DNA from 3 places in the Variovorax pasteuri genome. Region 1 is predicted to be linked to each of the others. Evidence: predicted binding sites of a transcription regulator. Region 1 holds the regulator's gene; each other region holds the start of a gene.
What was found. The regulator sigma-54, encoded in region 1, starts transcription at its own class of promoters, with help from an activator protein. The targets are predictions, from matches to a motif close to TGGCANGNAANCTGCTTT.
Positions count from the first base shown of each region.

Region 2: the regulator sigma-54 is predicted to act here: its motif matches at 1,365-1,382, upstream of ACSFBM_RS28620 (isopenicillin N synthase family dioxygenase).
Region 3: the regulator sigma-54 is predicted to act here: its motif matches at 2,592-2,609, upstream of atzF (allophanate hydrolase).

Region 1 is NZ_JBPJZS010000014.1:48,151-58,155, forward strand. It holds gene ACSFBM_RS31685 (ATP-binding response regulator) at 1-1,442, shown strand, start outside; gene ACSFBM_RS31690 (cytochrome b) at 1,534-2,127, shown strand; gene ACSFBM_RS31695 (YceI family protein) at 2,124-2,705, shown strand; gene ACSFBM_RS31700 (YceI family protein) at 2,764-3,399, shown strand; gene ACSFBM_RS31705 (hypothetical protein) at 3,396-3,653, opposite strand; gene ACSFBM_RS31710 (LysE family translocator) at 3,791-4,450, shown strand; gene ACSFBM_RS31715 (phospholipase D family protein) at 4,469-6,082, opposite strand; gene rpoN (RNA polymerase factor sigma-54) at 6,093-7,706, opposite strand; gene lptB (LPS export ABC transporter ATP-binding protein) at 7,724-8,518, opposite strand; gene lptA (lipopolysaccharide transport periplasmic protein LptA) at 8,515-9,225, opposite strand; gene ACSFBM_RS31735 (thiol:disulfide interchange protein DsbA/DsbL) at 9,369-10,005, opposite strand, start outside.
Region 2 is NZ_JBPJZS010000010.1:118,917-128,921, reverse strand. It holds gene rutF (NADH-dependent FMN reductase RutF) at 1-442, shown strand, start outside; gene rutR (HTH-type transcriptional regulator RutR) at 482-1,198, opposite strand; gene ACSFBM_RS28620 (isopenicillin N synthase family dioxygenase) at 1,415-2,416, shown strand; gene ACSFBM_RS28615 (VOC family protein) at 2,433-2,819, shown strand; gene ACSFBM_RS28610 (BMP family ABC transporter substrate-binding protein) at 2,884-3,993, shown strand; gene ACSFBM_RS28605 (ABC transporter ATP-binding protein) at 4,017-5,543, shown strand; gene ACSFBM_RS28600 (ABC transporter permease) at 5,563-6,708, shown strand; gene ACSFBM_RS28595 (ABC transporter permease) at 6,708-7,640, shown strand; gene ACSFBM_RS28590 (cysteine hydrolase family protein) at 7,637-8,311, shown strand; gene ACSFBM_RS28585 (hypothetical protein) at 8,376-9,155, opposite strand; gene ACSFBM_RS28580 (LemA family protein) at 9,309-9,908, shown strand; gene ACSFBM_RS28575 (TPM domain-containing protein) at 9,921-10,005, shown strand, end outside.
Region 3 is NZ_JBPJZS010000009.1:194,487-204,491, reverse strand. It holds gene ACSFBM_RS27595 (AmpG family muropeptide MFS transporter) at 1-1,365, opposite strand, end outside; gene ACSFBM_RS27590 (M48 family metallopeptidase) at 1,426-2,283, shown strand; gene atzF (allophanate hydrolase) at 2,638-4,374, shown strand; gene ACSFBM_RS27580 (ABC transporter substrate-binding protein) at 4,394-5,398, shown strand; gene ACSFBM_RS27575 (ABC transporter permease) at 5,401-6,228, shown strand; gene ACSFBM_RS27570 (ABC transporter ATP-binding protein) at 6,225-7,058, shown strand; gene ACSFBM_RS27565 (AtzG-like protein) at 7,072-7,278, shown strand; gene ACSFBM_RS27560 (AtzE family amidohydrolase) at 7,275-8,750, shown strand; gene hpxZ (oxalurate catabolism protein HpxZ) at 8,747-9,130, shown strand; gene ACSFBM_RS27550 (BMP family ABC transporter substrate-binding protein) at 9,198-10,005, shown strand, end outside.

The DNA of each region.
Region 1 (10,005 bases):
ACCCCGAGCGCGCCGACCTGCAACTGCTGCTGGGCCTGATCCTGATGGGCATGACGCTGTCGTCGGCCTTCTCGGTGTCGTTCTACACACCGGCCACGCAGCTGGCGATCACGCTGCTGCTGGCGCCGATCATCGTCACCGGCCTCTGGCTGGGGGCGCCGGTGATGATGGCGGTGTCGGCCATCGGCTGCGGGCTGATCGCGATGATGTGGAAGCTGGTGGCCGAGCGCTCGCGCCAACTCGAGGAAAACATCGGCCTGCGGCTCAACGAACGCACCTTGCGCGAACAGGCCCTGGCCGGCCTGCGCGCCTCCGAGCAGGCGCAGGCCGAGCGGCTGCGCTTCTTCTCGGCCGCCAACCACGACCTGCGCCAGCCGGTGATGGCCATCGGGCTGCAGGCGGAGGTGCTGCGCCAGCAACTGAACGGCGGCGCCGACATGCAGGCGGTGCAGCACACGGTGGGCTCGCTGGCACGCGCGCAGCAGGCGCTCGAGGGGCTGACCAACCAGTTGCTGGAAATCGGCCGCATCGAGGCGGCGGTCGATCCGCTGCGCCCGGCGGCGGTGCCGCTGGCGCCGCTGCTGCACGAACTGGCGCGCCAGGCCGGCGACGCCCGCGTGCGGGTGCGCTGCCCGGCCGGTGCCGTGGCCTTCACCGACGCCGTGTCGCTGCGCCGCGTGCTGGCCAACCTGGCCGACAACGCCGTCAAGTTCACGCCGCGCGGGCGGGTGCTGCTGGCGGTGCGCGCGCGCCGGCGCGGACACGCCCTGGCCTGGCGCGTGGAGGTGCGCGACAGCGGCATCGGCATTGCCGCGGACGCGCAGGCGCGCGTGTTCGAGGACTTCGAGCAGATCGGCAACGTGGAGCGCAACCTGCAGCGCGGCCACGGGCTCGGCCTGGCGATCGTGCGGCGGCTGGCGGCGCAGTTGGGCATCGAGGTGTCGCTGCGCTCGGCGCCGGGGCGGGGGTCGGTGTTCAGCTTCGAGCTGCCGGCCGCGTCGCAAGGCGCGGTGGTGCCCGCGCACGCCGCCTACACGCCGCCCACCGCCGGGGCCCCGGCTGCGCGCACGCTGCGCCCGGGGCTGGCGGTGCTGGTGGTGGAAGACAACACCGTGGTGGCCGACAGCCTGTGCGCGCTGCTGCGGCAATGGCAAGTCGAGCCGCGCGTGTACGCCAGCGCGGCGGAGGCGCTGGCGCTGGCCGACCTGCGCGCGCTCGACGCGGCGCTGTGCGACATCCGCCTGCCGGGCTCGCTCGATGGCATTGCGCTGGCGCAGGCGCTGCAGGAACAGAAGCCGTCGCTGGCCATCGCGCTGATTTCGGCGGACATCAACGAAGCCACGCAAAGGCTCGCCACCGAGCGCGGCTGGCATGCGCTGCGCAAGCCGGTGCAGCCCGACGACCTGCACGGGGTGCTGCTGCGGGCGCAGCAGTCGGGCTGAAGGCGCGCGGCCCGGCTGGCACGGGCCGTGCTGTGCAGCTGTCACCGCTTCCGATATATGCTCCGCGCACAGGCCGCCGGTCCTGCTTCCGATGTCCGCCGACACCCCCTCCCTTTCCCTTCCCGCCGAGGCCCGCCACCTGCGCTACGACGGGTTCGCCATCGCGCTGCACTGGCTGCTCGCGGCCCTGATCGTCGGCTCGCTCGGCGTGGGGCTCTACATGACGGGCCTGCCGTTCTCGCCGCTGCGCCTGAAGGTGTACAGCTGGCACAAGTGGGCGGGCGTCACGATCCTGGCGCTGTCGGCCCTGCGGCTGCTGTGGCGCATCGGGCACCGGCCGCCCGCGCTGCCGGCGGGCATGTCGCGCCTTCAACTGGCGAGCTACCGCGTGAGCCACACGCTGATGTACCTGCTGTTCTTCGCGGTGCCGCTCTCGGGCTGGGCCTACAGCTCGGCCATGGGCATGCCGGTCGGGTGGTTCGGTGTGCTGGCGCTGCCCGACTTCGTGCCGGTCGACCGGGTCTTCGCCGAGGCGGCGCTGCAGCCGCTGCACAAGTACAGCGCCTTCACGCTGGCGGGCGTCACGCTGCTGCACGTGGCGGCGGTGCTCAAGCACCACTGGATCGACCGCGACGGTCTTCTGAAACGCATGTGGCCCGGGCCACGCAAGGAATCTGCTCGATGACGCGCCTTTTCTACCGCCTGCTGCCTAGCGCGGCACTGGCTTTCGCTGCGGCCATGCCCGCGCTCGCTGTCGCCGAGCCCACCAAACTGGTGGCCGACAAGAGCCAGATCGTCTTCGTCACCAAACAGATGGGGGTGCCGGTGGAAGGCACCTTCAAGAAGTTCGACGCCCAGGTGGCCTTCGACCCGAAGAAGCCCGAGGGCGGCACCGTGGCACTGCAGATCGACACGGGCAGCGCCGGCTTCGGCATTCCCATGAGCGACGCCGAGCTGCCCAAGGCGCCCTGGTTCGACGCCGCGCACTTCCCGCAGGCGAGCTTCCAGTCGAGCGCCATCAAGGCGCTGGGCGACGGCAGGTTCGAGATGGCGGGCAAGCTCACCCTCAAGGGCACGGCCAGGGCCGTGACGGTGCCGGTCAGCATCACGGCGGCTGGCGGCTACGCGGTGGCCACCGGAAGCTTTACGATCCAGCGGCTCGACTTCAAGGTGGGCGACGGCGAATGGACCGACACCTCGATGGTCGGCAACGAAGTGCAGGTGCGCTTCAAGTTCACGCTCGCAGGCCTCGGGCCGCTTTGAGACCCCGAACTGCCGCACCGCCTCCTTACCCGCCATGCCTCACACACCTCACGCCATGATGAAGAAGCTCATCCTCGCCTCGGCGCTCTCGGCCTGCGCCCTCGCCGGCACCCCCGCCATGGCCCAGGACTACACGGCACTGCCCGTGGCCGCCAAGCCCGCGGGCGGACCGGTGAAAAACGCCAGCTACGTGGTCGACCCGACCCACACCTTCGTGATGTACGAGATGGGCCACTACGGCACCACCACCAACCGGGGGCGCTTCAGCACCAAGGACGGCACGGTGAAGATCGACGGCACGGGCACCAGCGGCGCGGTCGACATCACGATGGACATCAGCTCCATCAACACGGGCGTCGACCTGCTCAACCGTCACGTGCAGAGCAAGGATTTCTTCAATGTGGCGGAGTTTCCGACCGCGCGCTTCGTGGCCGATCGCATCGACTTCAGCGGCGACAAGGTGGCCGACGTGCCCGGCAAGCTCACCCTGATGGGCCAGACCCGGCCGGTGACGCTGAAGGCCGCGCGCTTCAACTGCTACCTGAGCCCGCTCATCAACCGCCAGGTCTGCGGCGGCGACTTCGAGACGACCGTGGAGCGCAGCGACTGGGGAATGACCTGGGGGCTGAACTTCGGCTTCGAGAACAAGGTGAAGCTGCTGGTGCAGGTCGAGGCCGTCAACATCCAGCCCTAGGCGCGGGGGTGCTGGACGCCGGCCAGGCGCTTGCGCTCGTCGTCCTTGGAGGCTTTGAGCCAGTTGCGCAAGGCCACGAACGCACGCGGCAGGTTCAGCAGCACCAGCATCCAGGCACCAGTGACCACCGTCATGAACGCGCCGAACAGCAGTTGCTCGGCCAGCGGGGCGTCGCTCCAGTAGAAGAAACTCAGCAAAAACGACAGCACCACAGCCCAGACGGCCAGAAGGATGAGGTTTTTCATTTTTTGCATCGCAGTAACTCCGGTGCAGAAAATGTAAACCAAAAGTTACCCAAGTACTACTTAAAGTTTAGTTTTGAATCCCCGATCAGCGTGCACTAATGCACGCTGATCGGGCATTCGGTCTTCACGAGACGCCTTTCCAGCCCATGAACACCACCCTTTCCCTGCTCGGCATTGCCGGCGCCATGGCCGTCGGCGCGATGAGCCCCGGTCCCAGTTTCGTGATGGTCGCCCGCACGGCGGTGGCCTCCCGGCGCGACGGGCTGGCGGCCGCGCTGGGCATGGGCGCGGGCGGACTGGTCTTCGCCATTGCCGCGCTGGCCGGCCTGCAGGCGGCGTTCCTGGCGGTGCCGGCCCTGTACCTCGCCATCAAGGGCTTCGGCGGCGCCTACCTGGTGTACCTGGGCGTGCGCATCTGGCGCGGCGCGCGGCAGCCGCTGGCCATGGCGGCGGCGGTGCCCCCGGGGGTTACCTCGCCGGGCGCGCAGGGTAGTGGCGCACACCCCTTGCGCACCTTCCTTGTCGGCCTGGCCACCCAGGTCAGCAACCCGAAGACGGCGGTGGTCTACGCCAGCATTTTCGCGGCCTTCCTGCCGCGCGACGTGCCGCTGGTGCTGGCGCTGTCCGTGCCGGTGGTCATCTTCTGCATCGAGACCGGGTGGTACACCATCGTCGCGCTGGCCCTTTCTTCGGCGGCGCCGCGCTCGGCCTACCTGCGCTACAAGGCCTGGATCGACCGCGCCGCGGGCGGCGTGATGGGGCTGCTGGGCCTGCGGCTCGTGTGGTCGGCCGTCAGCGGCAAGTGACGCGCGGCAACCGCACCGCTAGAGCAGGCTCTCCGGCGTGAGCGGCGCCAGGATCTCGAGCATCGTGCGGTCCCAGAAGCCCGAGTCAGGCTCCTCGGTCAGCACGGTGAGCTTGCCGGCGTCGTCGCTGGTCCACTCGATGCGCGACTCGTTGCTGCCCTCGGCAAAGCGCAGCCGGTAGGCGCCCTGCTGCTTGAGCACGTCGAGCAGCTTGAGCATCTGCTGCGCCATTTCGGAGCTGTGGATGATCAGCCCGATCTCGGTGTTGGCCGACTCGGAGCGCGGGTCGAAATTCATCGAGCCGACGAACAGCGTGCGCCGGTCGATCACCGCCGACTTGGCGTGCAGCCGCCCCACCGAAGTGCCGAACAGCCCGAGCCGCACGCTGCGGCGGGTGCGGCTGGAACTCAGCTCGTACAGGTCGGCGCCCAGCTTGAGCATGTCGGGCCGGTAGCGGCGGTAGGCGGTGTGCACCAGCGGCTCGTCGGTGGCGGCCAGCGAGTTGGTGACCACGCTGATCTTCACGTTGCGCCTGCGAATCTCGCGCATCACCTCCAGCCCGGTGGCGCCGGGAATCAGGTACGGCGAGACGATGGTCACCTCGGAGCGCGCACGGCGCATCTGCTCGACCACGTTGTAGCGCACGCTGTCGACGTCCAGCAGCGGCACGCCGCCGTAGGAAGCCGTCTTGCCGATCACGCGGTCGGGCGAATCGGCGTAGGCCTCGGCCAGGGTCCAGATCAGGTTGAGCTTGCCGGTGTTCAGGTCGTCCGCCATCGGGCTGTAGCCGAGCAGGTCGTTGGGCGCGGGCAGCGGCGGGGGTGGCGTGGTGTCGGGGCCGGTGGCGGCCTCGAAGCGGCGCTGCAGTTCGTCGCGCGGCACATCGGTGCGCACCACGGAGCCGATGGGCCGCACGTAGACGCTGTTCCAGTACTGGTCGAACAGGCTGCCCAGCCGCGGTATGAGCGCGCCGGTGACGAAGGTGTCGAGGTCGAGAAAGTTCTCGCCCGCGGTGCGCCGGAAGTACTGGTTGCCGATGTTGCGCCCGCCCGCCACCGCCATCGCGCCGTCGGCGATGAACAGCTTGTTGTGCATGCGGCGGTTCACGCGGCTGAAGTCGAACAGCGAGGCGGTGAAGCGCTTCAGGATGCTGCCGCGCCCGGCCGGGAACGGGTTGAACAGGCGCAGCTCGACGTTGGGCGTGGCGGCGAAGGCCAGCAGCAGCTCGTCCTCGCCCGAGGTGTAGAGGTCGTCCATCAGCAGGCGCACCCGCACACCGCGCAGCGCGGCGTCGCGCAGGGTGCGCAACAGGTAGCGGCCGGTCTCGTCGTTCTCGATCTGGTAGTACTGCACGTCGAGCGTGCGCTGGGCGCGGCGCGCCAGCTGGATGCGGGTGTCGAAGGCGAAGTCGCCGCCGGGCATGAGGCGAAAGCCGCTCAGGTCAGGGTCGGGCTGGGCGGCCAGCGCGATCTTGCCCAGGGCGGTGTCGGCCGATACGGCCATGGCCTTGACGGCGGGGCGCGGCGCCTCGTCGGGCAAGGTGGCGCAGCCGGCGAACAGCAGCACGGCGGCCAGCAAGGCGAGGAACCCGAGCCCCCGGCGCAACATCGGATGCGGGCAACCAGGCCTCATGGTCGTCTTGCTACAGCGCCTTGCGCAGGTTGGCGGGCGCTATGCGCAGGGCCTCGCGGTACTTGGCCACGGTGCGGCGCGCGCACTCGATGCCCTGCTCTTTCAGCATCTCGGAAATCTGGCTGTCCGACAGCGGCTTCTTGATGCTTTCCGAGCTGACGAACTGCTTGATGAGCGCGCGCACCGCGGTGCTCGACGCATTGCCGCCGGTCTCGGTGCCCAGCGCCGAGCCGAAGAAGTACTTGAGCTCGACCGTGCCGAACGGCGTGGACATGTACTTGGCCGTGGTCACGCGCGAGATGGTCGACTCGTGCAGGCCCAGTTCGTCGGCAATCTCGCGCAGCACCAGCGGGCGCATCGCGAGCTCGCCGTGCACGAAGTAGCTCTTCTGGCGCTCGACGATGGCGTTGCTCACGCGCAGGATGGTGTCGAAGCGCTGCTGGATGTTCTTGATGAACCAGCGCGCCTCCTGCAGCCGCTGCGACAGCGCCTGGCTGCCCTCGCCCTTGTGCGCCTTGAGAGCGCCCGCGTAGATGTCGTGCACGCGCAGGCGCGGCATGACCTCCGGATTCAGCATGACGCGGAACTTGATGTTGGTGCCGCGGCCGGTCTTGGTGACGATCACGTCCGGCACCACGATGTTGCGCTCCACGTCCACGAAGCGCCGGCCCGGCTTGGGCTCCAGCCGCGCAATGATCTGCAGCGCCAGGCGCACCAGCTCTTCGCTGGTGCGGGTGAGCGTGGCCAGGCGCTTGAAGTCGCGACGCGCCAAGAGTTCCATCGACTGCTTGCACACGGCCATGGCGGTCTTGCGGACCAGCTGTTCCTGCTCGGTCTCGTCCGGGCGGGCCAGCGCGCGCAGCTGGATGCCCAGGCATTCGCCCAGGTCGCGCGCGCCCACGCCCACGGGCTCCAGGCTTTGCAGCAGGCCGAGCGCCACCTGGAAGTGGTGCACGAGGTCGTCGAACTGGTCGTTGTCGTCGCCGGCCAGGCCCGAGGCCAGCGCGGGCAGCGAGTCTTCGAGGTAGCCGTCGTCGTTGAGCGACTCGATCAGGAAGCGCAGCGCGGCGCTGTCGTTCTCGTTCAGGCGCAGGCTCAGCGCCTGGCGGTGCAGGAACGACTGCAGCGACTCCTGGCTGCGCGCGAGCTCGGTGGCGTCGGCGCGCTCGTCGTCGCCCAGGTTGTTCTGGCGCGCGGGGGCGTCGCTGCCCCACTCGCTGTCGTCGGGCGCGGCCATGTCGACGGTGCCGTCGCCTTCCCAGTCGGGCTCGCGCTCGGTGATTTCCGTGGCCGGGCCGTCGGAGTCGGCGGTGCTGGTCGTCGTCTCGGTGGAAGAAGTGGAGGTGCTGGTCGCAGGCGGGGCGAAGTCGCTTTCACCTTCGATGCCGTCGCCTCCATCGCCGCCGCCGTCATCGCGCGGGACCGGCGCATCGGCCGTGTCGAGCCCGAATTCCTCGCGCGCCGCTTCTTCCGCGGTGCGTTCGAGGAACGGGTTCTCGTCCAGCATCTGCTCGACCTCCTGGCTCAGTTCGAGCGTGGAGAGCTGCAGCAGCCGGATCGACTGTTGCAGCTGCGGCGTCAATGCCAGGTGCTGCGAGACGCGAAGGGACAGCCCTTGCTTCATGGAGAGCCCACCCGCCCTTACATCCGGAAGTGCTCGCCAAGATAGACGCGTCGTACCTCGGCGTTGTCGACGATCTCCGAAGGCGTGCCTTGTGCCAGCACATGCCCGTCGCTGATGATGAACGCGTGGTCGCAGATGCCCAGCGTCTCACGCACATTGTGGTCGGTGATGAGCACACCGATACCGCGTTCCTTCAGGAAACTGATGATCCGCTGGATCTCGATCACCGCGATCGGGTCGATGCCGGCAAAGGGCTCGTCCAGCAGGATGAAGCGCGGCTGGGTGGCCAGCGCGCGTGCAATCTCCACGCGGCGGCGCTCGCCGCCCGACAGCGCCAGCGCGGGCGAATCGCGCAGGTGGTCGACCCGCAGGTCGGACAACAGTTCGGACAGGCGCTCCTCGATGTGCTGGTTGGACAGCGGCGCCATCTTGCCGTTGGCGTCGGGCTCGCTCTGCAGCTCCAGCACGGCGCGCACGTTTTCCTCGACCGTGAGCTTGCGGAAGATCGAGGCTTCCTGCGGCAGGTAGCTCAGGCCCATGCGGGCGCGCCGGTGGATCGGCATGTGGGCGATGGGCTCGCCGTCGATGGTGATCTGGCCCGCGTCGGCACGCACCAGCCCCACGATCATGTAGAACGACGTGGTCTTGCCCGCGCCGTTGGGCCCGAGCAACCCGACCACTTCGCCCTTCTGCACGTCGAGCGAGACGTCCTTCACCACCGTGCGGCTGCCATAGCTCTTCTTCAGGCCGCGCGCCACCAGGCGGCTGCCCGGCGCGCCGTTGGCGTCGTGCGTTCCAGCGGTTTCGATCACTTGCGGGTTTCTCCGTCGTCGAGCGTGGTGCTCTGGCGCAGGCCCTTGCCGGGCGCCGGGGTGGGTGCCGGCGGCGCCTTCGCGCCGGCCGGGGCCGAGGCACCGGCGGCCGGTGCGGCCGCAGCCTTGGGGGTCAGGATGGTCTTCACGCGCCCGCCGGGGGTGGACGCGTTGACGGCGGTGTTCGCCGGCACGGTGGAACCGTTGACGGTGTAGGTGTCGTTGCTCTGGTCGTAGACGATCAGCGCGCCCTGGCTCTCGTCGTTCGGCGTGGCGCCCAGCAGGCGGCGCATGACGGCGTTGCGGATGAACTTGACGTTGTCGGCGCGGCTGTCGTACTCGATGACTTCGGACTCGCCCTCGATCCACTCGTCGGGCGCATTGCGCTTCTGCTTGTAGTAGGCGCGCTTGCCGGGCGCCGCCGTGACCACGCCGTACTGGTAGCCCTCGGCGTCCTGGCGCACGTCCATGCGCGCGCCGCGGATGATGATCGTGCCCTTCGTGACCAGCACGTTGCCGGTGAACACGCTGGTCTGCTTCAGGTCGTCGTAACGCATGGCGTCCGACTCGATGTTCATCGGCTTGGTGCGGTCGGCGGTTTCGGCCAGGGCGCCCGAGGCGAAGCCGGCCAGCAACAGCGCGGCGGCAGCCAGGCGGCCGATGCAACGGAGGAAGGAGGGAGTGGTGGGGTAAGAATGCAATGTCATAGAGGCACGAAACTTGCTCGGCATTGTATGCGGCTGATTGCGCCAGCCCCGCACGCACAGATGAAAAAGCCCGCCGAAGCGGGCCAGGTATCCCTTGCAAAAAGGGAGAAGGCAGCGGCAGGAAATGCGCGCAGCCCCGGGGGTCAGCCTTTTTTCGCTTCGCCGATCAGGTAGTTGACGACCTGCAGCACCTTGGTCATGTTACCGGCGGTCTCGCCATCCACATACCAGCGACCGGCCACGGCCATCGCCGGCACGCCCGCCACCTTGTAGGCGTCGGTCATCTGCGAAGCGCGCTTGGCCTTGCTGGCCACGCTGAACGAGGTGAAGGTTTCCTTGAACTTGGCGCCGTCCAGGCCATTGGCCGAAGCCCAGGCAATGATGTTGGCGTCGCCGTTCACGTTCTGGCGCTGGGCATGGATGGCATTGAATACCTTCGGCTGGAACTCGTCGACCTTGCCCATGGCTTCGAGCGCGTAGTACAGGCGCTGCTTGGCTTCGACGTCGTTGCCCACGAACGGCACGGGAATGCGGCGGAAGGCGACTTCCTTCGGCAGCGTCTTGACCCAGGCTTCGAGCGCCGGTTCGAAGTCGTTGCAATGCGGGCAGTTGTACGAGAAGAACTCGACCACTTCGATCTTGCCGGCCGGTGCGTCGACCGGTGCGCGCTTGTCGAGCACCAGGTACTCGGTGCCTGCCTTGGGCGCGCGCGCCTGGGCGTGGGCCGGGTTGGCGGCCAGGGACAGCAGCCCGAGCGAAGTGGCGGCCAGCGAAAAGTCA
Region 2 (10,005 bases), on a different contig from region 1:
GGTGAACATCATCACCACCGACGGCCCCGCGGGCCGCGCGGGCTTCACGGCATCGGCCGTGTGCAGCGTGACCGACGAGCCGCCCACGCTGCTGGTGTGCCTGAACCGCTCGGCGTCGGTGTACCCGGCGTTCAAGGCGAACGGCGTGCTGTGCGTGAACGTGCTGGCCGCGGGACACCAGTCGCTGTCGGCCCTGTTCGGCGGCAAGACGCCGATGGACGAACGCTTCGCGGCGGGCCGATGGAGCCGCAACACCACGGGCTCGCCGATGCTCGACGACGCGGCCGTGTCCTTCGACTGCCGCGTGATGCACGCGACCAGCGCGGGCACGCACGACGTGCTGTTCTGCGAGGCGGTGGCCATCGCCATCGGCGGTGCGGCGCAAGGGCTCATCTACTTCGACCGCCGCTATCACGAGATCGCGGTGCCGCCGCAGCACTGACTTTTCTCTCGGTAAGCAAGACACAGCGCCTTGCGGCATTCACCGCGGCGTGATGCCCTGAAGAATGATGCGCTGCACGTTCTCCACCGTTTTCTCGAAGAACGCCTCGTCGTCGAGCGTGTGCCCCGACAGCGCCTGCACCTGCACACCGAAATCCGCGTAGTGCTGCGTGATCGCCCACAGCGCGTAGATCAGGTGCTGCGGGTCCACCGGTGCCAGCTTGCCCGCGGCCACCCACGCCACGATCACCTCCGACTTGCGCTCCACCAGCGTGCGCAACTCGCGGTCGAGCTCGTCGCGCAGCAGCGGCGCGCCCTGGATCATTTCAAGACAGAACAGGCGCGACGCATCGGGCCGGTCGCGCGAGATCACGAGCTTGCGGCGAATGTAGTCGCCGATGGCCTGGCTCGGGTCCTGTTCCGCGCTGAAGCCGCGCAGCGGTTCGAGCCACAGTGCCAGCAGGTCGCGCAGCACGTTGACGTAGAGCTCCTCCTTGTTCGCGAAGTAGTAGAGCAGGTTGCTCTTGGACACATCGGCGCGCGCGGCCACCTGGTCGATCGACGTGCCGTGCAGGCCGAAGCGCGAGAACAGGCCCAGTGCCGCCCCCAGGATGGTGCTGCGCTTGTCCTCGATCTGGCGCAGCCGGCGGCTCACCGCGGACGCGCTGCGCACCACGGGTTTCGCACGCTTGCGCGCCGGGCTTTCCTTGCTGGCTTCCTTGCTGGTGTTGGCAGCCAGCGCCTTGGTCTTCGGCATCTTCCCTCACTCTCTCTATCTCGGTCTTCGGTTTCGTTCAGTACTGCGCACCACTGTAAGGCCACGGTGCATCACCGTGCGCCACGACGGCCTTCACGGGCTGACGCAAGGGCCTTGCCACGCACCATGCTGACGCGGCGATTGCGATTTGTCCATTTGGTCCAACTGGCACAGACGTTGCATGGCGAAAGGCATGCCAAGCAAGAGGAACCCGCCATGACCCTGCTGTCCGTCCCCATCATCGATCTCGCGCCTTACTTCGCCGGCACCGCCGAAGGCAAGGCCGAGGTCGCGAAGAAAGTCGATGAAGCCTGCCGCAGCATCGGCTTCCTCGTCATCACCAACCACGGCATTCCGCCGGCGTTGATCTCCAGCGTGTCGTCGCTCTCGCGCACCTTCTTCGACATGCCGCTCGCCGAGAAGCGCAAGGTCGACCGGCCGCGCGAGGACGCGGTGCGCGGCTACAGCGCGGTGGGCGAGGAAGGCCTGTCGTACAGCCTGGAAGAGGCGGCGCCCGGCGACCTGAAGGAGTCGTTCTCCATCGGCCCTTCGAACGTGCCGAACGACGAGTACCACCGCGGCCCCGCCGCAGGCCCTCATTTCGAGCCCAACAGCTGGCCGCCCATCGACGGTTTCCGCGAAGCCTACGAAGGCTACTTCGACGCCATGAGCGATCTCTCGCGCTCGCTGATGCGCATCTTCGCGCTCGGCCTGTCGCTGCCGGAGACTTTCTTCGACGACAAGATCGACGAGCACATCAGCATGTTCCGCGTGCTGAGCTATCCGCCGCAGCGCGAGCAGCCGCTGCCCGGCCAGTTGCGCGCGGGTGCGCACAGCGACTACGGCAGCCTGACGATCGTGCTGCCCGACGACAAGGGCCTGCAGGTGTTCAACAAGGCCGGCCAGTGGGTCGACGTTCCGCAGGTCGAGGGCGGCCTGGTGGTGAACATCGCCGACCTCATGATGCAGTGGACCAACGACCAGTGGGTGTCCACGTTGCACCGCGTGATCAACCCGCCGTTCGAGGTGGCGAGCACCAACCGCCGCCAGTCGCTGGTGTTCTTTCACCAGCCCAACTACGACGCGATGGTCGAGTGCCTGCCGAGTTGCCTCGCACCCGGCGAGAGCGCCAAGTACGCACCCATTTCCTCCGGCGATCACCTGACCTCGAAGTTCGTCAAGCAGACGACGTTCGGCGGCACCAAGGCCACCGCCTGACCGGGGCCCCACGCACATGGCGCACCTCTCCTACGTCAACGTCTTCGCCAAGGACGTGGTCGCGCTCAGCGGCTTCTACCAGCGCGTGTTCGGCTTCCCCGAAATCGAGGCGATCCGCTCGCCGATCTTTCGCGGGCTGGACACCGGCAAGTCGAGCCTGGGCTTCAACGCGCTCGACGCCTACGAGCTGCTGCACCTTGCCGAGTTCTCCGACACGCGCGGCGTGAAGTTCCTGCTGAACATCGACGTCGACAGCCAGGCCGACGTGGACCGCATGGTGCCCGTGGCGCTGGAGGCCGGCGCCACGCTCATCAAGCCGCCGTACGTCACCTACTACAACTGGTACCAGTCGGTGCTGCTCGACCCCGAGGGCAACGTGTTCCGCATCAATTTCATGATGTAGCGGCACGCGGCTTTCTTCTCTTTCTTCCCCGTCTCCTCCCATGCTCCTCACGAAAGGTTGCTCCATGCTGCGCACTCCCTCCCACGGCACCACCCTCGGCCTGGCCCTGAGCCTCGCAGCCGGCGGCGCGTTGTTCACGACGTTGCCCGCCGCGGCCGCCGACGGCTTCACGCTGAAGGACAAGCCGAAGATCGCCATGCTCTACTTCGGCCCGAAGAACGACGGCGGCTGGACGCAGGCCTTCGACGAAGCCCGCGTGAAGATCGAGAAGGAGATCGGCCAGAAGATCCAGTTCGTCGAGAACGTGCCCGAAGACGCCTCGGCCATCAAGCCTGCGGCCGAAAAATTCATTCAGCGCGGCGCCAACATCGTCATCGGCACGGCCTTCGGTTATTCCGACAGCTTCAAGGACCTCGCCGCCAAGTACCCCGACGTGGCCTTCCTGAACGGCTCGGGCACCACCAACGGCACCAACCTCGAATCGTTCTACGGCCGCACCTACGAAAGCCAGTACCTCTGCGGCATGGCCGCGGGCGCGGCCTCGAAGACCGGCAAGCTCGGCTTCGTCGCGGCCAATCCCTTCGGCGTGGTGAACTGGACCATCAACGCCTTCGCGCTCGGCGCGCAGAAGATGAACCCGAACGCCACCGTCAACGTGATCTACACCGGCGCGTGGAACGACCCGGTGAAGGAACGCGCCGCCGCCGCCGCGCTCATCGACCAGGGCGCCGACGTGATCGGCCAGCACGTGGACAGCCCCACGCCGCAGATCGTCGCGCAGGAGCGCGGCGTGTACGGCACCGGCCACCACCGCGACCTGCGCCAGTTCGCACCCAAGGCCACGCTGTGCTCGTCCGTTTGGGTGTGGGACAAGTTCCTCACGCCGGAGCTGAAGAAGGTGATGGCCGGCGGATGGAAGCCCGCCCCCTACGGCGCCTTCATCGAGATGAAGGACGGCGGCACCGACATCGCGGGCTTCGGCCCCGCCGTGCCCAAGGACAAGGCCGCGGCCATCACCGCCGAGCGCGACGCGATCATGAAGGGCAAGCAGGTCTATGCCGGCCCGCTCGCCGACCGCGACGGCAAGGAGCGCGTGGCCAAGGGTGCCGTGCTGTCCGACGCCGACCTGTGGAAGATGGACTGGTTCGTCAAGGGCGTGGTCACGCAGAAGTAAGCCAGCAAGGACCGAAGACGCCCATGCCCAACGCGCTCGAACTCACCGGCATCCGCAAGTCCTTCGACGGTTTTGCGGCGCTGACCGACGCACACTTCGCCGCCCGCTGGGGCGAGGTGCACGCCCTGCTCGGCGAGAACGGCGCGGGCAAGTCCTCGCTGATGAACATCGCGGCCGGTCTGTATGCACCCGAAGCCGGCCAGTTGCTGGTGGACGACAACGCGGTGCGCTTCACCGGGCCGCGCGATGCGGCACGGCACCGCATCGGCATGGTCCACCAGCACTTCAAGCTGGTGCGTCCGTTCACGGTGGCGCAGAACATCCTGCTCACCGCGCCGCCGCCGGCCGAGTTCCAGAGCCACGGCGAACGGCTGCGCGAGATGGCACGCGACATCCGCAACAAGGCATCGGAGCTGGGCTTCGACATCGATCCGTCGAAGCGGGTCGACGCCCTGTCCATTGCCGAGCAACAACGCGTCGAGATCCTCAAGGTGCTGCTCGCGGGCGCGCGCATCCTGATCCTCGACGAGCCCACCGCCGTGCTCACCGACCAGGAGGCCGCGCGCCTGCTGCAGACGGTTCAGGGCCTGGCGCGTGCCGGTGCCGCCGTGGTGCTGGTCACGCACAAGATGGCCGACGTGAAGACCTACGCCGACCGCGTGACGGTGATGCGCGGCGGCCGCACGGTGGCCACGCTGCAGCCCGCCGAAACATCGGTCGCCGAGCTGGTGAAGCTCACCGTGGGCGAATCGATCGCCGCGCAAGGCTTCCAGGCCTCGGCCGCCTCGCGCGGGCCGGTGCGGCTGTCGGTGCGCGGGCTGCGCACGCCGGCCTCGCCCGAAGGCCGGCGCGTGCTCGACGGGGTCGACCTCGAGCTGCACGCCGGCGAAATCTACGGCCTGGCCGGCGTCGGCGGCAACGGGCAGGGCGAGCTGGCGGCCGCGATCATGGGCCTGCCGGGCGAGGCCACCGAAGGCGAGATCGACCTCGCGGGCCATGGCGACCTGAAGACCCTGGCCGCCTCGGCGCGCCGCGGCATCGGCATTGCCGCCATTCCGGCCGACCGCTACGGGCTCGCGCTCGCGGGCGGCCTGTCGGTGGCCGAGAACTACGCCATCGGCCGCGTGCACACCGGGCGCTACGGGCCCGTGTGGCGCCTTCGCCGGGGCCGCATCCAGAGCGACACGCAGGAAGCCGTGCGCGCCTTCGACGTGCAGGGCGTGCGCTCGGTCGCGCAGAAGGCCGCGCTGCTCTCGGGCGGCAATGCGCAGAAGCTGGTGCTGGCGCGCGAGTTCGGCAAGTCGCCCACGCTGGTGCTCGCGCACAGCCCGAGCCGGGGCCTCGACGTGCGTGCCAGCGCCGAGGTGCATGCGCGGCTGCGTGCCGCGCGCGACGGCGGCGCCGCGGTGCTGCTCATCAGCGAAGACCTCGACGAAGTGCTGCAGCTGGCCGACCGCGTGGGCGTGATGACACGCGGTCGCATTGCCGGTGAATTCGCGCAGCCCGCGGACCGCCAGGCCATCGGACAGGCGATGGTCGACCATGGCTGAAGCATCCCTCACGGCCGACATGGCACACACACCCAAGCCCCCCCACACCGCTGCTCTCGCTCCTCTCGCTCATGAAGCGCCGCGCGCCATGCAGCCGCTCGCGCGCCGCCGCTACGCGCTCGAGATCCGCCAGCACATGGCATGGCGCTGGCAGGCGCTGATCCTCGCGGCCGCGCTGTTCGTCGGTTTCGCAATTTCCGCCGCGATCCTGGTGGCCGCCGGCGTGCCGGCCGACGAGCTGGCCAACGAGTTCGTCACGCAGACCTTCTTCGACGGACAGAACTTTCGCGCCGTGCTGTTCCAGGCCGCGCCGATGATCCTGGTCGGCCTGGCGGGCTCCATCGCATTCCGCGCGCGCTTCTGGAACCTCGGGCTCGAGGGCCAGATGATCTGGGGCGCGATCGGCGCGACCACCCTCTCGATGTGGCAGATCGGCCCCGAGAACCTGCGCCTGCCGCTGATGTTCGTGGCCGCCGTGGCCTGCGGCCTGCTGTGGGTGCTGGGCCCGGCATGGCTCAAGCTGAAGCTCGGCGTGAACGAAATCATCTCCACGCTGATGCTCAACTACATGGCGGCCAACTTCCTGCTGCACCTGGTGTACGGCAGCTGGAAGGACCCGAAGGACAACTTCCCCTACTCGCCGCAGTTCCGCGCGTTCGAGCGCCTGCCCGAGCTCGGTGGCGGCGTGGGCAGCGCGATTTTGCTGGCGGGCATTGTTGCCTTGCTGGCGTGGTGGCTGGTGAGCGTGAGCCGCGTGGGCCTGTACCTGCGCTTCGTCGACGCGAACCCGCGCGTGGCGCATGCCAACGGCGTGCCGGTGCGGCGCACCATCTACGGCGCGGTGCTGCTGTCGGGCGCGATGGCCGGGCTCGCGGGCTTCGCGGTGGTCGCGGGGCAGGAAGGCCGGCTCACGCAGGCCTTCTACCAGGGCTACGGCTTCTCGGGCATCCTCATCGCCTTCCTGGCGCGCAACAACCCGCTGGCGGCAACGGTCGTCGCATTGCTGGTGGCCGCCCTGTTCGTCACCGGGCGCAGCCTGCAGGTGTTCTACCAGGTGCCGTTCTCGATGGTGCAGCTGATCCAGGCCATCATCGTGGTGTGCGTCGCGTCGAGCGACTTCTTCATTCGCCACCGGCTGCGCCGCGTGGGGGGCGAGGTTCTCTAATGAGCGGTGGTGTCATCCTCAACTGGCTCGCGAGCACGCCGGACTTCGCCATTCCGTATGCGCTCGCGGCGCTCGGCCTCATCATCAGCGAACGCGCGGGCGTGCTCTCGCTGGGCGCCGAAGGGCTGATGCTGGTCGGCGCGCTGGCCGGCATCGGCGCGCAGATCGCCATCGGGCAACCGGCCGTGTCGCTGGTGCTCGCGATGCTGGCGGCCAGCGTGGTGTCGATGCTGTTCGCGGTGATGGTGATCTGGCTGCGCGTGAACCAGGTGATTGCCGGGCTCGCGCTGGTGTTCTTCTGCCAGGGCCTCACCTCGCTGGTCGGCTCCATGGCCGACTGGACCAACCACGCCACCGACGGCATCGGCGCGATGGCGCTGTGGCCGCTGTCGATGCTGCCCGGCGTGGGCAAGCTCTTTGCGCAGAACGCGATGGTGTGGCTCACCTTGCCGATCTTCGGCGCGGTGGCGTGGTTCTTCGCGCGCACCTCCACCGGGCTGCGGCTGCGGGCCGTCGGCGAAAACCCGCAGGCCGCGGATGCGGCGGGCATCAACGTCACGGCGTGGCGCTTCGCGGCGGTGCTCGCGGGCTCGGCGCTGGTGGGCCTGGCGGGCGCCTACATCTCGGTGGTCAGCACCAAGCTGTGGATCGCGGGCATGACCGGCGGGCGCGGCTGGATCGCGGTGGGCCTGGTGATCTTCGCGCGCTGGTCGCCGTGGAAGGCGCTGGTGGGCGCGGTGCTGTTCGGCTGCATCGAGGCGTTGATTCCCCAGCTGGCCGCGGCCGGCGTGCAGCTGCCGCAGTACTTCGTGATGATGACGCCGTACGCGGTGACGCTCGGCGTGATGGTGTGGGTCGCGCTCTCGCGGCGCGGCGCCGACGAAGAGCCCGGCGCGCTGGGCCAACCCTATGTGAGAGAAGAACGCCGATGAAGGCCTGGGTCTACAACGAGGAGCGCGAGCTCGACGCGGCGCAGTTCGCCGACTACCTGAACCCGGCCACCACCGCGGTCGTGTCCATCGACATGCACCGCGGCCACCTGGACGACAGCCCCGACTGCCCCTGCCCGGCGCCCCGGGCACGCGACGTGGTGGCGCCCATCGACGGCTTTCACGACGAGGTGCGCGCGCTGGGCGTGCGCATCGTGCACATCAAGTCGGTGCTGCGGCCCGGCGGCGAGGACGACACGCGCGGCATCCCGGCGGCGTGGCGGCGCACCTTTCCGCTGCACGTGGGCGAAATTCCCAATGCCGACGCGCACGCCATCGAAGGCTCGAAGTGGACCGAGTGGGTCACGCGCGTGGCGCCCGGCGACATGCGGGTGGACACCAAGCGGCGGCTGTCGGCCTTCTACCCGACCGACCTCGACTTTCTGCTGCGCAACCAGCGCATCGAGACGGTGGTGCTCAACGGCGGCTTCACCGACTGCTGCGTGCTCAACACGGCCTTCGACGCCAACAACCACAACTACCGCGTGATCGTGCTGCGCGACCTGGTGCGCGGCACCGATGCGCACCTGGAAGGCGCGGCGCTGGCGATGGTGTCGCTGCACCTGGGGCTGGTGGTCGATTCGGGCGAGCTGCTGCGCCAGTGGCGCGGTTAGGAAGCGGCGTCCTGCGGCCTCGCGAAACACCGCGGAACCGGCTTTGCCGGCCGCTGGTGTCGCCCTAAGCCTTGCCGAGCCAGCGCTCGGCCACGCCCTGCATGTCGCCCTGCGCGGCCTGCCACACCAGTTCGGGCGCGGCCACGTGCACGCCCGGCGGCGCGATGCGCAGCGCCAGGTCGACCAGCTCCGCCACCTTCGACGCGCGCACCGGCTGCTCGCTGCTCGGCACCATGAAGCGCACGACGGAGAGCATCCATGCGGCCAGCCGCTCCAGCGGATTGGCGAACTTGGCATTCGCCGGCTTGCGCGCCGAGCGCACGAGGATCACGCGCTCGAAGCCGCAGGCCGCCACCGCCTGCTCGTCGAGGCTGGCCAGCCCGCGCTTGAGCGCCTCGGGCAGCCGGCCCTGGTCGTGCGGCTGCACGATGGCCAGCGTGCGCACGCCGCAGGCATGCAGCCAGCGCGCGAGCGCGGGCAGATCCGAGGGCTCGGGCACCCACAGCGCGCGTTCGCGGTCGTGGTACAGGCGCGGCGGGTCGAAGGCGACGACAGCCGTGTGGGCGGAGGTGAGCGGCCATTGCGCGATGGGCAGCGCCGGGCTCAGGCAGGTCTCGACACCGCGCAGCCCGTCGCGCATCGGCTCGCGCGCCAGCACGCGGGTGTGCGCATGGCGGTGGCTGCCCGCCAGCCGGCGCAGCAACTCGGCCCCCAGGGCGCCCGTGGCACCAGCGATCAGCAGCGTGCCGAAGGCCGAGGAAGCAACGGGCAAACCTGCACGGTTCGCGGCCTGCAGGGCATGCAGAGGACTGATCGGAGAAGACGCCATAAGAGTGAAAGCCATCGAAACCTTTTCGCGAAACACCGCGGAACCGGCTTTGCCGGGCTGCAGGTGTTGCTCCCGCCAGGGGGTAGGAGAAGCGACACGAAGTGCGCGAAGCCTGGGGGCGAGCGACGTCCTATGCTAACTTCCGGCTCTTCTGCGGAGGTAATGCAAATGATGATGAAGCGCTGGTTCCTGATCCTTGCGGCAGTCGTGTCGCTGAGCGGCTGCGGCTACAACGACTTCCAGTCGCTCGACGAGGCCAGCAAGTCGGCCTGGAGCGAGGTGCTCAACCAGTACCAGCGCAGAGCCGACCTCGTGCCCAACATCGTCGCCACCGTGAAGGGCGAGGCCGCCTTCGAGCAGGACACGCTCACCAAGGTGATCGAGGCGCGCGCCAAGGCCACCTCGATCCAGGTGACGCCCGAGACGCTGAACAACCCCGAGGCCTTCCAGAAGTTCCAGCAGGCGCAGGGCGAGCTCTCGTCGGCGCTGTCTCGGCTGATGGTGGTGTCGGAACGCTACCCCGACCTGAAGGCCAACCAGGCGTTCCGCGACCTGCGCGTGACGCTGGAGGGCACCGAGAACCGCATCACCGTGGCGCGCAACCGCTACATCGAGAGCGTGCAGGAGTACAACGTGCTCGCGCGCAGCTTCCCGACCAACATCACGGCCAAGATCTTCAGCTACGCGCCCAAGCCCAACTTCACGGTGCAGAACGAGGCGCAGATTTCCACGCCACCTACTGTCGACTTCAGCGCACCGAAGAAGTAAGCGCCGCAACCGATGGCCGTTGCCGCCCTGTTCCGCCGCGCGCTGGCCGCGTTCTTTCTGACGGCCTTTGCCTGGGCCGGGCTGCCCGCGCTGGCGC
Region 3 (10,005 bases), on a different contig from region 1:
GGCGACGGCGGTGAGCCGCGAGGCCAGCGCCACCAGCACCAGCACCGGCACGCCCAGCAGCGCGGTGGCGGTGAAGAAGGTGCTGTAGCCGTAGGCGTCGACGAAGACGCCCGAGTAGCCGGCAATGAACTTGGGCAGCAGCAGCATCAGCGAGCTGAACAGCGCGTACTGCGTGGCCGAGTAGCTGATGTTCGTCAGGCTCGACAGGTAGGCGATGAAGGCCGCCGAGGCGATGCCGCCGGCCAGGTTGTCGGCCGAGACCACCGCGATCAGCGCCGTCAGGTCGTGCCCGCGCGAGGCCAGCCAGGCGAACAGCAGGTTGCTGGCCGCGCTGAGCACCGCGCCCAGCATCAGCACGCGCATCACGCCCAGGCGCATCGACAGCACGCCCCCCACGAAGGCGCCCGCCAGCGTCATGACCACGCCGTAGATCTTGCTGACCGTGGCCACCTCGTCCTTGGTGAAGCCCATGTCCACGTAGAACGGGTTGGCCATGATGCCCATCACCACGTCGCTGATGCGGTAGATGGCAATGAGCGAGAGGATCAGCACCGCCTGCCACTTGTAGCGCCGGATGAAGTCGGCAAAGGGCTCGACCAGCACGTTGCGCAGCCACTCGGCCGCGTTCTTGGCCGGGGGCAGCACGCGCTGCACCGGCTCGGGCGACAGCAGCACGGTGACGACGCCGACCGACATGGAGGCCGCCATGACCAGGTAGGCCGTCTTCCAGGCGCCGTTCTGGTAAGCCGCCGCGCCGGTGGCCACCACGGCCGGTGCCACCTCGGCCCAGGCCGCGACCCACAGCACGCCCGCGCCGGCCCAGATCATCGCGAGCCGGTAGCCCGTTTGATAGGCGGCGGCCAGTGCGGCCTGCTTGCGCGTCTCGGCCGATTCGATGCGAAAGGCGTCCAGCGCGATGTCCTGCGTGGCCGAGCCGAAGGCCACCAGCAGCGCGCACCAGATCAGCGGCTTGAGCCCCAGGCGCGGGTCGTTCATGGCCATGCCGACCAGCCCCACGATCACCACGCCCTGCGCCAGCAGCAGCCAGCCGCGCCGGCGCCCGAGCAGGGTGGTCAGCGGCGGCAGCGGCAGGCGGTCGACCAGCGGCGCCCAGACCCACTTGAAGCCGTAGGCCAGCCCGACCCAGCTCAGGTAGCCGATGGTGGTGCGGTCGATGCCCGCCTCGCGCAGGCGAAAGCTCAGCGTGCCCAGCACCAGCAGCAGCGGCAGCCCGGCGGAGAAACCCAGCGCCAGCATGCGCAGCGTGGCGGGCTCGAGGTAGACCTTCAGCGCGTCGCGCCAGGGCGGTTTGGGGGCGGTCGAGGTTTCTGCGGAAGGTACGGGCATGAGCTTCGGATTGTCCATGAGCGCCCGGGGTCATCGCGGAGCGCGTTTGTCTTCATTTGTTCCTATGATCCCGCCCCTATGTGCACACGATGCGACCGCTCCGAATTTGCCGCGCCCGCCATGGCGTCGCCCTGGAACCCCCGGCGGGCCTTCCTGCTGGCTGCCGCCGGCGCGGCCCTGAGCGGCCCTGCCCTGGCGCAGGTCAACGTCGGCAACGCCTCGATGGCGCGCAACCTCGTGCCCGCCGACAAGATCGAGGCGGCCGGCGTGCAGCAGTACGGCCAGCTGCTCGAGCAGGCGCGCGCCAAGGGCGCACTCGCGGCCGACGGCAACCCGCAGCTGCAGCGCCTGCGCACCATCGCCAACCGCCTGATTCCCTTCGCCATGCCGTGGAACTCGCGCGCCCGCGAATGGAAGTGGGAGGTCAACCTGATCGGCAGCAAGCAGATCAACGCCTTCTGCATGCCCGGCGGCAAGATCGCCTTCTTCACCGGCATCCTCGACCAGCTCAAGCTCACCGACGACGAGGTCGCCATGGTCATGGGCCACGAGATGGCCCACGCGCTGCGCGAGCATGCGCGCGCCCGCATGGCCAAGAGCGCGGGCACCGGGGCGGCGCTCTCCATCGGTGCGCAGCTGCTCGGGCTGGGGCAGGTGGGCGACATGGCGGCGCGCGCGGGCACGCAGCTCATCACGCTCAAGTTCAGCCGCAGCGACGAAACCGAGGCCGACCTGGTGGGCCTGGAGCTCGCGGCCCGCGCGGGCTATGACCCGAAGGCGTCGGTGTCGCTGTGGCAGAAGATGGCCACGGCGTCGAAGAACCAGGGCGGGCTGAGCTTCCTGTCGACGCACCCGAGCGGGCCGGACCGCATCGCGAAGCTGGAGGCGAACCTGCCGAAGGTGGAAAAGCTCTACCGGGACGCGAAGAAGAGCTGACCCTCTGTCTTTCTCCCTCGCCCGCTGGGGGAGGGCAGGGGTGGGGCCACGACGGCCTCCGAAAAAGAGCGGCGCCTGATCGAAGGCCTGCCCCCATCCCAGCCTTCCCCCGGAAGGGGAAGGAGTAAATCCCTGCCTGCATTCCCGCCTTGCTCCCTCCCCTCCCGGGGGAGGGTTGGGGTGGGGGCACGACGGCCTCTGAAAAGGAGCGGCGCCTCATCGAAGGCCTGCCCCCATCCCAGCCTTCCCCCGGAAGGGGAAGGAGCAAATCCCCGCCTGATCTGATCCACGTCTCAGCACGTTCCCGCTGGCACGCCGCTTGCATCTCAACTTGTACACATGTTTGGATGCCTGATGATGGTGCACGAAGAAAACGGATCTCCCGCCGCCGCCTGGATCGCGAAATTCGCCTCCCCCGTCGTGGACGCACGGGCCGGCGACGCCCTCGGGTTCGCCCTGCCGCTCGCCGGCCTGCGCTTCGCGGTCAAGGACAACATCGATGTGGCCGGCGTGCCCACCACTGCCGCCTGCCCGGCCTTCGACCGCCTCCCCACCGTGCACGCGGCCGTGGTGCAGCGCCTGCTCGAAGCCGGTGCATCGCTGGACGGCAAGACCAACCTCGACCAGTTCGCCTGCGGGCTGAACGGCACGCGCTCGCCTTATGGCGAGGTGCCCAACGCCTTCGACGCGCGCTACGTGTCGGGCGGCTCCAGCTCGGGCTCGGCCTATCTGGTGGCCGCCGGCGAGGTCGACTTCGCGCTCGGCACCGACACCGCAGGCTCGGGCCGCGTGCCGGCCGGGCTCAACAACATCGTCGGCCTGAAGCCTTCGCGCGGCCTGCTGAGCACCTTCGGCGTGGTGCCGGCCGCGCAGAGCGCGGACTGCGTCTCCATCTTCGCGACCACCGTCGCCACCGCCGTCGACGTGCTGCTGGCCGCCGCCGGCCACGACGCGCGCGACCCGTACTCGCGCAACCTGCGCCTGGGCCGCAAGCCGCTGCCCGCGCGCTTCTCCTTCGGCGTGCCCGACACGCTGAACTTCTTTGGCGACACCGCCGCCGAGCAGGCCTTCAACGACGCCACCGCGCGGCTGCTGGCCATGGGCGGCTCGCCCGTCACCATTGCCTACGCGCCGCTCGCCGAGGCTGCCGCGCTGCTGTACGAAAGCGCGCTGGTCGCCGAGCGCTACGCCGCGGTGCGCGAATTCTTCGACGCGCACGGCGACGAGGTCATCGAGCCCGTGCGCGGCATCCTCGCCGCCGGCCGCGGCTACAACGCCGCCGACGTGTTCGACGCGCAGACGCGCCTGCGCGCCATCGCGCAGAAGGTCGAGCCGATGTGGCGCGGCATCGACCTGCTGGTGGTGCCCACCGCGCCCACCCACTACACCCGCGAACAGATGCGCGCCGACCCCGTGGCGCTCAACCGCAACCTGGGCGCGTACACCAACTTCGTCAACCTGCTCGACTACGCCGCGCTCTCGGTGCCCAGCAGCCTGCGCGACGACGGACTGCCGTTCGGCATCACGCTGATCGGGCCCTGCGGCAGCGACCTGGCATTGGCCGACCTGGGCCAGCGCTACCACCACGCCACCGGACTCGCGCAGGGCGCCACCGGCAAACCGCTGCCCGCGCCGCGCGCCATTCCGGGCCTCGCCGCGGCCGATGCCGACATGCTGTCCATCGCCGTGGTCGGTGCCCACCTGTCGGGCATGCCGCTCAACGGCCAGCTCACCGAGCGCGGTGCCACGCTGCTGCGCGCCACCACCACGTCGCCGGCCTACCGCCTGTACGCGCTGCCGGGCACGGTGCCGCCCAAGCCCGGCCTGCAGCGCGTGGCCGAAGGCGAGGCGGGTGCGGCCATCGCGCTGGAGGTGTGGTCGGTACCGCTCGCGCAGGTCGGCAGCTTCCTGGCGCTGATTCCGCCGCCCCTGGGCCTCGGCAGCGTCGAGCTGGCCGACGGCAGCTGGGTCAAGGGCTTCATCTGCGAAGGCCACGCGCTGGCCGCTGCGCAGGACGTGAGCTCCCACGGCGGCTGGCGTGCCTACGTCGCCAACCGCACCGGCACCGGCACCGCACCTTCTTCCCTTTGACTTTGATCCAGGAGTCCCGATGAGCACCCCCAACAAACCCTCCGCTTCGCGCCACCGCCGCCAGCTGCTGCAGGCCGGCGCCGCAGGCCTGGCCGTGCTGGCCGCGCCCGCCCTCGTGCGCGCGCAGGCCGCGCCCAAGCTGCGCATCGGCTTCTGGCCCGTGGCCGCGGGCCTGCCGTTCTTCGCGGCGGTCGACAAGGGCTACTTCAAGGAAGCCGGCCTCGACGTCGAGCCGCTCAAGTTCGCCGGCGCGCAGCAGGTCATGGAAGGCATGCTCGCAGGCCGCTGCGACGGCAGCGCCAACGGCACCGGCTCGGCCAACCTCGCCATCGGCGAGATCGCGCAGCCCGGCCTGTTCAAGATCTTCTGCACCAACCCGAGCAACGCCAAGTTCGTGCTCGACGAGTTCATCGTCGCGAAAGACAGCCCCGTCAAGACCATGGCCGAGCTGGCCGGCAAGCGGGTGGCTTCGGGGCCCGGCATCCAGAACGTCACGCTGTGCAAGACCATGCTGGAGCGCGCCGGCGCCAAGGGCGCGACCGTCACCGAACTGCCCATCGGCCAGCACGTGGCCGCGCTGGTGGCAGGCCAGGTCGACGCCTGCTACACGCTGGAACCCACCGGCACCGTGGGCCGCATGAACGGCACCACGCGCGTCATCGAAGCCGGCGTGGTGGCCAAGTACATCCTGGGCGACCCGATGGCGCCGTGGCATGGCGGCGCGGCCAGCCTGACCACCGAGTTCATCAAGAAGAACCCCGAGGTGGCGAAGAAGTACATCGCCGCCTACGCGCGCGGCGTGGAGCTGGTGCGCACAAAGCCCGACGAGGCGCGCCAGTTCATGAAGGGCTACACCGCCATCGAAGGCAAGCTCACGGCCGAAGTGCCGCTCGCGTCGTACATGCTCTACAACGAGTTCAAGCCCAGCGACGTCGCGTACTTCCAGAAGTTCTACGACCTGTTCACCGAGAAAGGCATCTTCGAGAAGAAGGTGCTGGTGGACGGCCTTCTCTACAAGGCATGACCATGGCCGACGCAAGCTCGACCACGGCCGCGCCGTGGACCCCGCCGGCCAGCCTCAACGCCGCCGCACCGAAGACGCCGCTGCGCGAGCGCCTGCTGCCTTTCATCGGCCCCGTGGTGCTGTTCATCGCATGGGACCTGGTGGTGCGCCTGGGCTTCATCAAGCCCATCCTGCTGCCCACGCCGGCCGACACCATCGCCGCGCTCGTCACCGGGCTGGCGGGCGGACCGCTGCTCACCGACTTCGCGATGACGGTGTGGCGCACGCTGCAGGCCTTCGTCATCGCGGCGGCCATCGGCGTGCCGCTGGGCGTGCTGCTTGGCAGCAACGAGAAGGCCTATCGCAGCGTGGAGTTCCTGATCGACTTCTTCCGCTCCACGCCCTCGTCCGCGCTGATTCCGCTGTTCCTGCTGATCTTCGGCGTGAGCGACGTCAACAAGGTGGCCATCGCGGCCTTCGGCGCGCTGCTCATCGTGGTGTTCAACAGCGCCTACGGCGTGATGAATGCGCGCAAGCAGCGCGTGATGGCCGCCAAGGTCATGGGTGCGTCGCGCTGGCAGGTCTTCAAGGACGTGCTGATCTGGGAAAGCCTGCAGCCCACCTTCGTCGGCCTGCGCTCGGCCGTGTCGATGGCGCTGGTGATCGTCATCGTGGCCGAGATGTTCATCGGCTCCGACACGGGGCTGGGCCACCGGATCATCGACGCGCAGCAGGTGCTCAACGTGAAGAGCATGTACGCGGCGATTCTTTCGGCCGGTGCGCTGGGCTACGCGCTCAACATCCTCTTCCTCATTGCCGAGCGCCGCATCGTGCACTGGAGCGGAAGATGAAAGTGACCTCCGACATCGTCCTGAACGGCCCGGTGTACGCCGACGTGCCCAAGCCCGCGTTCAAGCCCGGTCCCGCCGGCACGCACATCACCATCCGCGGGCTCACCAAGTACTTCGCCGGCTGGCCGCTGTACGAGAACTTCGACCTCGACATTCCCAAGCGGGCCATCGTCTCGGTGTTCGGGCCCAACGGCTGCGGCAAGTCCACGCTCATCAACATGATCGCGGGGCTGGTGCCCATCGACGCGGGCGAGATCCTGTTCGACGGCAAGCAGCGCAAGGACACCAAGATCGGCTACGTGTTCCAGAACTACCGCGAGGCGATGTTCCCGTGGATGCGCACCATCGACAACATCGCCTATCCGCTGAAGCTCGAAGGCCGCAGCAAGGCCGAGGTCGACCGGCGCATGGAAGAGCTGGTGGCGTCCTTCGACGTCAAGTTCGACCTGAAGCGCTTTCCCTACGAGCTCTCGGGCGGCCAGCAGCAGACGGCGTCGATCATGCGCGCGCTGGCGCCCAACCCCGAGGTGCTGTTTCTCGACGAGCCCTTCTCCGCGCTGGACTTCGAGATGACGCTCTTCATCCGCGAGAAGCTGCAGGAGGTGTTCATGCGGACCGGCACCACCATGCTGCTGGTGTCGCACGACCTCGAAGAAGCGGTGTACCTCGCCGACGAGGTGCTGCTGCTGACCAAGCGGCCCACCAAGGTGGCCGAGATCTTGCGTTACGGCGATGCGCGTCCGCGCACCGTGGAGACGCTGAGCACCGAGAGCTTCGTGGCCATGAAGAAGCTCAGCCTCGACATCTTCCAGCGCGAAGTGCGCCGATAGAAGGAGCGTTGCCATGACACCCGCACAGATCGAAAGCTACGTCGACGCCGCCGCCGCGGTGCTCGACCTGCGCCTGTCGCCCGAACACCGGCCCGGCGTGCTGCGCTACTTCGCGCTCGCGGCCGAGTTCGCCGCGGTGGTCGAGGCCGTGCCGCTCACGATGTCGGCCGAACCGGCGGTGCATTTCTCGCCGGTCGAGGCCGAGGAGAAAGCTGTATGACCGCCACGGAGCTGTTGGCGCGCGATGCGTCCGACATGGCCGAAGCCGTTCGCACCGGTACTGCGAGCGCCACCGCGCTGGTGCAGGCCAGCCTCGACCGCGTGGATGCCACCGACGGCAAGGTCAACGCCTTCACTTCCGTGCTGAGCGAACGCGCGCTGCGCCGCGCCGCGCAGGTCGATGCCTCGCTGGCCTCGGCGCACGGTGCGCGCACCCGCGAGCTGCCGCTGCTCGGCGTGCCCTTCGCGGTGAAGAACCTGTTCGACATTGCCGGCCTGCCCACGCTCGCGGGCTCGAAGATCGAACGCCAGACCGCGCCCGCGCGCGCCGACGCCGCGCTGGTGCGCCGCCTGGAGCGCGCCGGTGCGGTGCTGGTGGGCGCGCTCAACATGGACGAGTACGCCTACGGCTTCACCACCGAGAACAGCCACGAAGGTCCCACGCGCAACCCGCACGACCTCACCCGTATCGCGGGCGGTTCGTCGGGCGGCTCGGGCGCCGCGGTGGCCGCGGGGCAGGTGCCGCTCACGCTGGGCTCCGACACCAACGGGTCGATCCGCGTGCCCGCTTCGCTGTGCGGCGTGTTCGGCCTGAAGCCCACCTTCGGGCGGCTGCCGCGCACCGGGAGCTTTCCGTTCGTGTCCAGCCTGGACCATCTCGGCCCCTTCGCCCGTTCGGCGCGCGACCTGGCGCTGGTCTACGACGCGATGCAGGGGCCGGAAGAAGCCGGTCATGCGCACGACCCCGGCTGCGCGCAGCGCGCGGTCGAGCCCGTGTCGGGCGTGCTGGCGCACGGCACGCGCGGCCTGCGCATCGGCGTGCTCGGCGGCTACTTTCACCAGCGCGCCGGCGCCGAGGCGCTGGCTGCCGTCGATCTCGTGGCCGATGCGCTGGGCGCGGGCGTTGCGCAGGCCAGCGTCGAGCTGCCGATGGTCGAGGCGGGGCGCGCCGCGGCCTTCCTCATCACCAACGCGGAAGGCGCCGCGCTGCACCTGCAAGACCTGCGCCGCCGCGCGCACGACTTCGAGCCGCTCTCGCGCGACCGCTTCCTGGCCGGCGCGTTGCTGCCCGCCGCCTGGGTGTCGCGTGCGCAGCGCGTGCGCCGGCTCTATGCCGAAGCCGTGGCGCGCCTGTTCGGGCGCTACGACATCCTGCTGGCCCCGGCCACGCCCACCGCGGCCACGCCCGTGGGCGCGGAGACCTTCGAGGTGAACGGCCACAAGCTGCCGGTGCGGCCCAACATGGGCCTGCTGACCCAGCCCTTCTCGTGCATCGGCCTGCCGGTGTGCGCGGTGCCGGTGTGGGGCACCTGCGCCAGCCAGCCGAACCTGCCGGACTTGCCTATCGGCGTCCAGGTGATCGCCGCGCCCTGGCGCGAAGACCTCGTGCTGCGCGTGGCCGCCGCACTCGAAGCCGCGGGCGTGGCGCATGCGCCCGTCGCAGCACTGAATTCGGAGAAAACCCCCGCATGAACGCCACCGACATCAACCTGCCCGACGTGCTGGCCGAAGTGCAGGCCGCCTTTGCCCGCTACGAAGACGCGCTGGTCCACAACAAGGTCGAGGTGCTCGACGAGCTGTTCTGGAACAGCCCGACCACGCTGCGCTACGGCGCCACCGAGAACCTCTACGGCTACGACGAGATCCGGGCCTTTCGTGCATCGCGCCCCTCGCAGGGGCTGGCGCGCGAACTGCTGATCACCGTCATCACCACCTACGGGCGCGACTTCGCCACCGCCAACTGCGAGTTCCGCCGCGAAGGCGCCGAGCGCACCGGCCGCCAGAGCCAGACCTGGATGCGCACGCCCGAGGGCTGGCGCGTGGTCTCGGCGCACGTCAGCCTGCTCGGCTGAGGCAGCTCGCCGCACAACAGTTTTTTCTTCCAGTCCTTCAACTTTGTATCCAGCAACGGAGTACGTCATGACCAGCCCCCTCAATCGCCGCGATTCCATCAAGACCCTGGCCGCGCTGGGCGCCGCCGGCTCCCTCGGGGGCTGGAGCGCCCTCGCCAGCGCGCAGGCCAAGCCGCTCACGGTCGGCGTGATCTACGTCGGCGCGCGCGACGACTACGGCTACAACCAGGCCCACGCGCAGGCCGCCGCCGAGGTCAAGAAGATGCCCGGCATCAAGGTGGTCGAGGAAGAGAACGTGCCCGAGACCGCCGCCGTGCAGAAGACCATGGCCGGCATGATCTCGCAGGACGGCGCCAAGCTGCTGTTCCCCACCTCGTTCGGCTACTTCGATCCGCACATCCTCGCGGTGGCGCCGAAGAACCCCGACGTGCGCTTCTCGCACTGCGGCGGCCTGTGGACCGAAGGCAAGCACCCGAAGAACGTGGGCAGCTTCTTCGGCTACATCGACGAGTGCCAGTTCCTGAACGGCGTGATTGCCGCGCACATGACCAAGAGCAACAAGATCGCCTTCGTCGCCGCCAAGCCCATTCCGCAGGTGCTGCGCAACATCAACGCCTTCACGCTCGGTGCGCGCTCGGTCAAGCCGAACATCACCTGCAGCGTGATCTTCACGGGCGACTGGTCGATGGCGGTGAAGGAGGCCGAGGCCACCAACAGCCTGGCCGACCAGGGCTGCGACGTGTTCACCATGCACGTGGACGGCCCCAAGGTGGTGGTGGAGACCGCGGCCAAGCGCGGCAAGATGGTCTGCGGCTACCACGCGAGCCAGGCCAAGCTGGCGCCCAACGCCTACCTGACGGGGGCCGAGTGGAACT